Regions from separate parts of the Pseudomonas chaetocerotis genome, predicted to be linked through region 2. Evidence: riboswitches for the same ligand, from Rfam matches in the RefSeq annotation. Region 2 holds a riboswitch; each other region holds the start of a gene.
The links. Region 2 has a riboswitch for cobalamin ahead of cobO (cob(I)yrinic acid a,c-diamide adenosyltransferase). Riboswitches for the same ligand answer to the same signal wherever they lie in the genome.
Positions count from the first base shown of each region.

Region 1: it holds a riboswitch for cobalamin, as region 2 does, so the genes downstream of both, cobG (precorrin-3B synthase) here and cobO (cob(I)yrinic acid a,c-diamide adenosyltransferase) in region 2, are expected to answer to the same signal.
Region 3: it holds a riboswitch for cobalamin, as region 2 does, so the genes downstream of both, H3221_RS07915 (TonB-dependent receptor domain-containing protein) here and cobO (cob(I)yrinic acid a,c-diamide adenosyltransferase) in region 2, are expected to answer to the same signal.
Region 4: it holds a riboswitch for cobalamin, as region 2 does, so the genes downstream of both, cobW (cobalamin biosynthesis protein CobW) here and cobO (cob(I)yrinic acid a,c-diamide adenosyltransferase) in region 2, are expected to answer to the same signal.

Region 1 covers NZ_JACFYX020000002.1:152,278-154,472, reverse strand. The annotation lists gene cobG (precorrin-3B synthase) at 1-1,295, opposite strand, end outside; cobalamin riboswitch at 1,388-1,585, opposite strand; gene cbiE (precorrin-6y C5,15-methyltransferase (decarboxylating) subunit CbiE) at 1,836-2,195, shown strand, end outside.
Region 2 covers NZ_JACFYX020000004.1:330,558-332,752, forward strand. The annotation lists gene H3221_RS09765 (cobyrinate a,c-diamide synthase) at 1-360, opposite strand, end outside; gene cobO (cob(I)yrinic acid a,c-diamide adenosyltransferase) at 360-971, opposite strand; cobalamin riboswitch at 1,157-1,366, opposite strand; gene H3221_RS09775 (hypothetical protein) at 1,400-1,720, opposite strand; gene H3221_RS09780 (C40 family peptidase) at 1,727-2,195, opposite strand, start outside.
Region 3 covers NZ_JACFYX020000003.1:354,482-356,676, forward strand. The annotation lists gene dxs (1-deoxy-D-xylulose-5-phosphate synthase) at 1-661, shown strand, start outside; cobalamin riboswitch at 740-932, shown strand; gene H3221_RS07915 (TonB-dependent receptor domain-containing protein) at 1,020-2,195, shown strand, end outside.
Region 4 covers NZ_JACFYX020000002.1:174,098-176,292, forward strand. The annotation lists gene cobN (cobaltochelatase subunit CobN) at 1-178, opposite strand, end outside; gene cobW (cobalamin biosynthesis protein CobW) at 270-1,319, opposite strand; cobalamin riboswitch at 1,415-1,609, opposite strand; gene H3221_RS04775 (cobalamin biosynthesis protein) at 1,696-2,136, shown strand; gene cobM (precorrin-4 C(11)-methyltransferase) at 2,133-2,195, shown strand, end outside.

The sequences.
Region 1 (2,195 bases), on a different contig from region 2:
CAGGCGCCAGCCTCGTCGATGGTCATGGCGGGCACCAGCAGACGGCCGAAACCGGGCGCCTCGGGCGTGCGTTGATAGAGCTGGTAGTGGTCGGGCGTGCTGGCCAGCAGGGTGTAGGGCTGCACGCGGGCGCTGGCGCAACTGCGCGGGCAGGCGCTGAGGTGCACCTGTGGTCGCGCGCCGCTTTCGCGCAGCAGGTCGGCCAGGTGCAGGGCATGGTGCTTGCTGTCGGCCAGGCCGCGTGCGCAGGCGGCCGAGCCGGTACAGGCGACCAGACCAAGCAGCGGCTCGTCGACGTGGGTCAGCAGGCCCAGTTCGCCCAGTGCTGCCAGCAGTTCACGGCTGGCGGGTTCGGGCACATTGCCCAGCAGTACGCCTTGCCAGGGTGTCAGGCGCAGCTCGCCGTCGCCGTGGCGCTCGCTCAGCTCGGCCAGCGCCAGCAGTTGTTCGGCGTGCAGTCGACCGAGCCGAGCACCGGCCAACACCATGTGCAGGCCATTCTGCGCCTGTGGATAAATCCCTGCCGGCGTGTGTTTGATCGTTGCGGCAGGCTGCCACGCCGGTGGGGCCTGCAGGGTGAAATCCAGACGTGCCTGCAGGCGTTGCAGCAATTCGTCGGCAGGGATCTGCGTCAGCAACTGGCGCATGCGTGATTGCTCGGGAGTCGCCAGTTCGAGAAACAGCAACAGGAGTTCGCGCACCAGCGTGACCGCCTGGGTCGCCTCGATTCGCGCCAATGGCGTGTCGAGGGGGCAGCCGGCCAGGCCCAGCAACAGGTGCCGTTCATTCTCGGCGGCCAGCCACAGGTCGTGGGGGTGTGCGCGCATGGCCAGGGCTTCGCCGCCGTCCAGTTGCAGCGCGAACTTGGGCGACAGGGCATGCAGCGCTGGAGTGTCCTGCAGCAGGTCGAGCAACTGGTTGGCCAGCGGGCGCACGTCCACTCGCGCCTGCGGATCGAAGCCGGCAGCAGGGCTGAGCAGCAGGTTGCGCACATCGTCAGCGGCGGCCACGCGCGGGCCGAGTCCGGCGCTCAGCAGTGCATCGATCAGTGCACCTTCCCGGCCGGGGAGCACGCCACGAATCTGCAGGTTGCTGCGGTTGGTCAGCTCCAGCACGCCGCTGGCATGTAGCCGCGCAGCTTCGGCAATCGCCCGCGCCTGGGCACTGTTCAGCACGCCGCCGGGCAGCTTGATGCGGCAGATGCCGCCATCGAGCGCAGGTACGATGCGCAGCAGACCGGGGCAGGCAGAGGCCCGGGGCAGGATTGATTCGACAGTGATGGAGCGGTCGCGCACAGGGTTCACCAGCAACAAAGACGCGGCGACCTAACCAGCGAAATCCCATAGGAGACTTCATGGCATCGGTACACCCCGCCCGATGTTGGCACTCGCGACCAGCGTTCGTCGGCAGGTCTCCTGGCTGACAGGTCTTCGTCCGCCGCGCCTTCCCAGTTACCCAGTGGCTGATTGCATTGGACTCGCTGTTTACAGTTGCGGGGGCAGCTCGGTGGCGATCAGTGATCGCTCCGGATTCCCTCTTCGAGCCTGTCTACGATCTGCGGCGCGTCGGCCCTGCTGCGTTAAAAGCAGACTCGGAATGCTCATGTGCTACAGCACACTGCGCTTCCTCGCCTGCTTTTATTCGCTGGCGCTCACCCTCCGGGCCAGCCTTTGGCTGTTACTCCCGTTGGTCGTTGCGCCTTGCATGGCTCTAGCTCGCGAGATCGTAAACAGACTCTTAGGCCCACTTATAAAGGGCACCGACGAAGGCGCTATTATGCCCGCTTTGCCCGGAGCGCGGACAGGCGGTCCGTCGGGCCTGTGCGAGGACATTGGATGAAACCCTGGTTGACCCTGGTCGGTATCGGCGAAGACGGCTATCCCGGCCTGGGCAAGGCCGCGCGCCGCGCGCTGCTGGCAGCCACGCGCATCGTCGGCGCGCCGCGCCAACTGGCGTTGCTGCCGCCGTGCATCAGCGGCGAGCGGGAAACCTGGCCCAGCCCCTTCGACCTTGAGCCGCTGCTGGCGCGGCGTGGCGAGGCGGTGTGCGTGCTGGCCAGTGGTGACCCGATGTTCTACGGCGTCGGCGCCAGTCTGGCGCGCCAGGTGCCTGCCGACGAGTTGCGGGTATTGCCCGCGCCATCCTCGGTGTCGCTGGCGGCGGCGCGCCTGGGCTGGCCATTGCAGGCGGTGGAG
Region 2 (2,195 bases):
ACCGTCGATCACGCCCAGCACCGGCACGCCGAAATGGCGCGCCAGGTCGGCCGCCGAGGGCTTGCCGTCGAACAGGCCCATCACCCCTTCGATCAGGATCAGATCGGCCTCACCGGCGGCCTGCCAAAGCAGCCGGCGACTTTCCGCCTCGCCGACCATGGCCAGGTCGAGCTGATACACCGGCGCGCCACTGGCGCGGGCGTGGATCATCGGGTCGAGGAAGTCCGGGCCGCATTTGAACACGCGAACCCGGCGCCCCTGACGCGTATGCAGGCGCGCCAGCGCGGCGGTGACGGTGGTCTTGCCCTGACCGGAAGCTGGTGCAGCGATCAATAGTGCCGGACAGTGACGTGTGGTCATCAGAATTCGATGCCCTTCTGTGCTTTTACCCCGGACTTGAATGCGTGCTTGACCAGGCTCATGTCGGTGACGGTGTCAGCCGCCTCGATCATCCCAGGCAAGGCGCCGCGCCCGGTCACCACCACATGCTGCAACAGTGGCCGGGCTTCGATATCGGCCAGCACCGTGTCCAGTTCGAGGTAGCCATGCTTGAGGGCTATGTTCAGCTCGTCCAGCAGCACCAGGCCGACCGACTCATCACTGAGCAGGCGCTGGGCCACCGCCCAGGCTTGCTGAGCCTTGGCGATATCACGCTGGCGATCCTGGGTTTCCCAGGTGAAGCCTTCGCCCATCACGTGATAGCTGACTTCCTCGGGAAAACGGCGGAAGAAGGTTTCTTCACCGGTGCTGGCCGCACCCTTGATGAACTGCACCACGCCGACCTTGATGCCATGACCCAGGGCACGCGCGACCATGCCGAAGGCGCTGCTGCTCTTGCCCTTGCCATTGCCGCTGTGCACCAGCAGCAGGCCGTATTCATCCTGGGCCTGGGCGATCTTTTCGTCGATCAGGGCTTTCTTGCGTTGCATGCGCGCCTTGTGGCGGGCATCGCGGTCGGTCGATTCGCTCATGCGGTGATCCTGTCAGGCGCCCGTCCCACCGGTTTGATAGGCAGTGGAACGGCAACGAGGAAAACGACGCGGCAATGATCCGCACATCCTCGTTCAGGCGCTAATGGCTGGTCAGGCGAGCGGAAGACAAAAAACACGAACGCCCCGGAGAACCGAAGCGTTGGCCGGACAACGCCCTCCGCGATGCCGTGAAACTGCTACAGGCCGGTCTCCGGGCTTGTGAGTGAACCATGGGTTCTGCGTCGCGCCTTCCCGTGCACATACACAGTGGACTGAAGCGACGTTTGACTCACCTACCGTTGCGGGGGCAGCGCCGGCATTGGAACCGGCTTCCCTGTTTCACCCCTTGGCCGCCATTCACGGCAACGCGGGGCACCTGAAGCAAGGCGCGCAGGGTAGAGGCTGGCAGCCCTGCCCGTCAACGCCGCTCAATGCCTGGGCATGAACCCGGGCGGCTTGCGCGCCAACCAGTCGACGAACGTTCGCAAACGCTCGTCGCTCAGCAGCGCCTCGCGGCTGTTGTAGGTCAGCGCCAGCTCCTTTTCGCTGAAAAGCCGATGAATCTGGTTATGGCAGGCGCGGCAAACCCACAGCGTGGCGGTAATTCGTTCATGACGGGGATAGCGCTTCTGCACATACACCTTGTCGTGCAGCGCCTTGGGAATCAGGTGATGCCGGGTCAACGCGACTGGGCGTGCGCACAGCTCGCAGAACTCGGGCTGAGGCGGCAGGCGAATGGGATCGACCATGGCTGCTCAGGGATTACGCGCGAGCTCTGGCGTGATGACCCGCTTGGCATCGAGGTAGACACGCTGCCAGTAGACGTTGTCGAGGCTATCCAGACGCACCGTGCCGCCACTGGACGGCGCATGCACGAAACGCCCTTCGCCGACATAGATCCCGGCATGACTGACAGCGCGCCCGCCATTGGTGGCAAAGAACACCAGATCGCCGCTTTGCAGGGCGTCGCGGCGGACATCAGGTGTGCGCATGGCACTCAGCTCACGCGTCGAACGCGGCAAACTGATACCAGCGGCATCGCGATAAACGTAGCCGATCAGGCCGCTGCAGTCGAAACCGCCTTCCGGGGTGTTGCCACCGTAGCGATACGGCGTACCGACCAGGCCAAGGGCGCGGAACAACACGTCCTCAGCGCCGCCCTGATAGGAGGACGAGGAGACTGGAGGGGTGTAACCAGGCTGGGGAGAAGGCGCGCGACTGCTG
Region 3 (2,195 bases), on a different contig from region 2:
GATCCACGACGTTGCCGTGCAGCACCTCGACGTGCTGTTCGCCATCGACCGCGCCGGCTTGGTCGGCGAAGACGGTCCGACCCACGCCGGCAGCTTCGACCTGTCCTACCTGCGCTGCATTCCCGGCATGCTGGTGATGACTCCGAGCGACGAAAACGAGTTGCGCCGCATGCTCACCACCGGCCACCTGTTCGACGGCCCGGCCGCCGTGCGCTACCCGCGCGGCACCGGCCCCAACGCAGCGCTCGATGCAGGCCTGGAGCCGCTGGAAATCGGCAAGGCGGTCGTGCGCCGCTGGGGCAAGGGCGTCGCCCTGCTGGCCTTCGGCGTGCAACTGGCCGAAGCCCTGCGCGTGGGTGAAACGCTGGATGCCACTGTAGTCGACATGCGCTTCGTAAAACCCCTGGACGAAACCCTGCTACGCGAACTGGCAGGCAACCATGAGCTGCTGGTGACCCTCGAGGAAAACAGCATCATGGGCGGCGCCGGCAGCGCGGTCAGCGAATTCTTCGCTGCAGAAAATCGCCAGGTACCGGTGCTGCACCTGGGCCTGCCGGACTACTACGTCGAGCACGCCAAGCCCAGCCAGATGCTCGCCGAATGCGGTCTCGACGACGCGGGTATCGAACGCGCGGTACGCGAGCGCCTGAGCCTGCTCTAGGCCTGAGCATGAAGCCCGCTCATCGCTGAATGAGCGCGGCTTGCTTGTCATTCATACTCGCGCGCACTAAGGTGCGCGCCATTCATGTTCCGCCAGGGTGTGCTGCGCAAGCGGCGTTAAACGGGAAGTCGGTGCGATGCCGACGCTGCCCCCGCAACGGTAATCGACAGCAAGCGCTGAGCTTGCGCCGCGTCCAACAGCCACTGGGCCAGGCCTGGGAAGGCGGACGCGGGTCGAGAGCCCGGAGACCGGCCAAGGCGGTGCGACTGGTGTTGCGGAGGGCGACACGGTCAAGCGCTGCCCTGCCCGCGCTTGCGCCTGCCTTCCTCGAACGTCTGCCGACCGTTGAGGAAAAATAATGAAACTGTCTCGTCTGGCTCTGGCCATCAGCTTCATGCCTGCTGCCCTGCTGGCTGCCGAGCCGTATCTAAGCGAGCCTCTGGTTATCACTTCGGGCCGCCTGGCCGAGCCGCAAACGCAGGCCACAGCAGCAACCAGTGTATTTACTCGCCAGGATATCGAACGCCTGCAAGTCAGCAGCGTTGTCGAACTGCTGGAACGCGTGCCAGGCCTCAGCGTGGTCCGCACTGGCGGTGCCGGCAGCCAGACTGGCGTGTTCCTGCGTGGCACCAGCACGGCACAAACCCTGGTCCTGGTCGACGGTCAACGCATCGCGGCGGCCTCCAGCGGCACCAGCAGCCTGGAGTTTCTCGCTCCCGAACAGATCGAACGCATCGAAGTGGTCCGTGGCGCCCGTTCGGCACTCTACGGCTCCGACGCCATTGGCGGGGTGATTCAGATCTTCACTCGCCAGGGCGACGGCCCTGGCCTCAAGCCCTACGCGCGCCTGGCGGCTGGCAGCGACAGCACCTACCAGCGCAGCCTTGGCCTCTCCGGCGGTGACGAGCACACTCGCTTTCACCTCGGCGCCGCCCTGGACGAGACAGCCGGCATTGACGCGACCCGCGACGGTTTCGGCACCAATGGCGACGACGACGCCTACCGCAACCGCTCGCTCAGCCTGAATCTGTCGCACCACTTCAATGATGATCTACAGGCTGGCTTCAGCGCACTCGATCAGCGCGGACAGGTGGAATACGACGACGTCTTTACCGGCCTGCTTCCGACAACGGACTTTCAGGTCAGCAGCCTTTCCGGTTTCATCGATGGCCAGCTCAACGAGCGCTGGAACAGCCGTCTGGAAATAGGCCACAGCAAAGACCAGCGCGATAGCGGTGATGACTCGCCGGCAGCGCCAGACTATTCATTCTTTACCTACACCACCTATCGAGACGCTGTGAGCTGGGTAAATACCCTGACGCTCAGCGATAACCAGCAACTGCTGGTCGGTGCCGACTGGTACGAGGATCGCCTGCACAGCAGCGCGGCCTTCGCCGAGGACTCACGCTGGAACCGAGCGGCCTTCGTCCAGCATCGTTACACCGGCGAAACATTTTCTACCGAGCTGGGGCTTCGTCACGACGACAACCAGCAGTTCGGCAGCGAGAACACCTGGAACGCGGCATTGACCCTG
Region 4 (2,195 bases), on a different contig from region 2:
CCGGGCTGGCCAGGCGCAGGCTGGGGTAGTCGTCCGGCAGTTGCCGGGCGGCTTCGGCCAGCAGGGAGAGATGCGAATCACCCGTGCACAGGATTACCAGCTCGGCAGGCGTCTGGCCAAGATCGGCGATGCTGTCGGCCGGCAATTGAGCGCCGGGCTGGGTGCGTAGAAGATGCATATTCGTTCCGTGGCAGGCGCGAATCGTGGGAGGGGCTTTAGCAGCGACTATCCGCGAACCGAATCGCGGCTAAAGCCCCTCGCACAATCACTCAGGCCAGCGCTGCTTGCAGCTCGGCCTCGATAGCCAGGCGGTCGAGCTGCTGGCCGATCACCACCAGACGACTCACTCGCGGCTCGTCGGCCTGCCAGGCGCGGTCGAAATGACGATCGAAGCGCTGGCCAACACCTTGCACCAGCAGACGCATCGGTTTGCCAGGAATGGCCGCGAACCCCTTTACGCGCAGGATGCCGTACTTGGCCACCGCATCCTTCAACGCGGCAAGTAGGCGCGCCTCCTCGGCTTCCGGTAGTTCCACGTGGAACGAGTCGAATTCCTCGTGATCGTGGTCCTCGTCTTCATCGTCATGATGGGTGCGGCGACTGTCGATATGCAGCTCGGTTTCGCTGTTCAGACCCAGCAGCACGTCCAGCGGCAGCTCGCCGCCGTGCGCCTCGATCACCTTGACCGCCGGCGGCAGCTCCTCGGCAACCTCGGCGCGCACCGCAGCCAGCGCCTCGGCGTCGAGCAGATCGGCCTTGTTGAGGATCACCAGGTCGGCGCTGGCCAGTTGGTCGGCGAACAGCTCGTGCAACGGCGATTCGTGATCCAGATTGGGATCGAGCTTGCGCTGCTCGTCCACCTGATCGGGGAAGGCGGCGAAGGTGCCAGCGGCCACAGCAGGGCTGTCGACCACGGTGATCACCGCATCGACCGTGCAGGCGTTGCGGATTTCCGGCCAGTTGAAGGCTTGCACCAAAGGCTTGGGCAGCGCCAGGCCACTGGTCTCGATAAGGATATGGTCGAGGTCGCCACGGCGCGCCACCAGCTCGCGCATCACCGGGAAGAACTCTTCCTGCACCGTGCAGCACAGGCAGCCGTTGGCCAACTCGAAGACACGGCAGTTGGCCTCCTCCTCGCTGCAGCCGATGGAGCACTGCCTGAGGATCTCGCCATCGATGCCCAGCTCGCCGAACTCGTTGACGATCACCGCGATACGGCGGCCGCCGGCATTGGCCAACAGGTGACGCAGCAGGGTGGTTTTGCCGGCACCGAGAAAACCGGTGACGATGGTGACAGGCAGTTTGGCGAGGGTTTTCATGGATGGCCCCGTGGCGTCGGTAAGTTCGGCGGACGGGTACGCGCAGGCGGGCACGCAAGGGCGCGCTGGCCGCGTCGGATCACCCCGTCCGAGCAGTTGGCTGGTCAATCGAGGCAGGTCTCCTGGCTCACGGTCTGCGCGTTGCGCGCCCTTCACCTTCCCGCCAGAGGCAGTGGTATCTCGAAGGGTTTGAGACCGTTCACAGTTGCGGGGGCAGCCAGGGCATAGACCCTGTTCCCTCTTAGCTCCCCGACGCCGTGCCGGGAAGAACCTCGAAAGCGAGAAGGCTACGCAGGCCTTGGCGGCCGGTCAATCGCGGTTGACCGTTGGAATGCGCCATGGTGAGCTACGCCGCTGCACAGCATGAGCTCCCTTGATGATGCCAAGCCCCTCGAACCCCGGCCCTGACGCCTCGCCCATGGTGGTAGCCGGGCTTGGCTGCAGGCGCGATTGCCCCCGGCAAGACCTGCTCGCCCTGCTCATCCACAGCCTGGCACAGCATGGGCTGACTGTGGATAACCTCGCTGGATTGGCCAGCATCGCCCACAAGTGCGACGAACCGGGGCTGCATGAACTGGCCACGCACCTGAATCTGGAGCTGACATTCTTCACCGCCGAAGCGCTTACGCCCCACCAGCCGGAGAAAGCCGGCAGTCCCCTGATCCGATCCGTAACGGGCAGCCCCGCTGTAGCGGAACCCTGCGCTCTGGCGCTGGCAAGGCGACAGGGCACGGCAGCTCAACTACTGGGCGAGAAAACCCGCACGGCCAACGCCACCTGTGCGTTGGCCACCTTCGATAGAGCACCCGTAGCATGACCGTCTATTTCATCGGCGCCGGCCCCGGCGATCCCGAACTGATCACCGTCAAGGGCCAG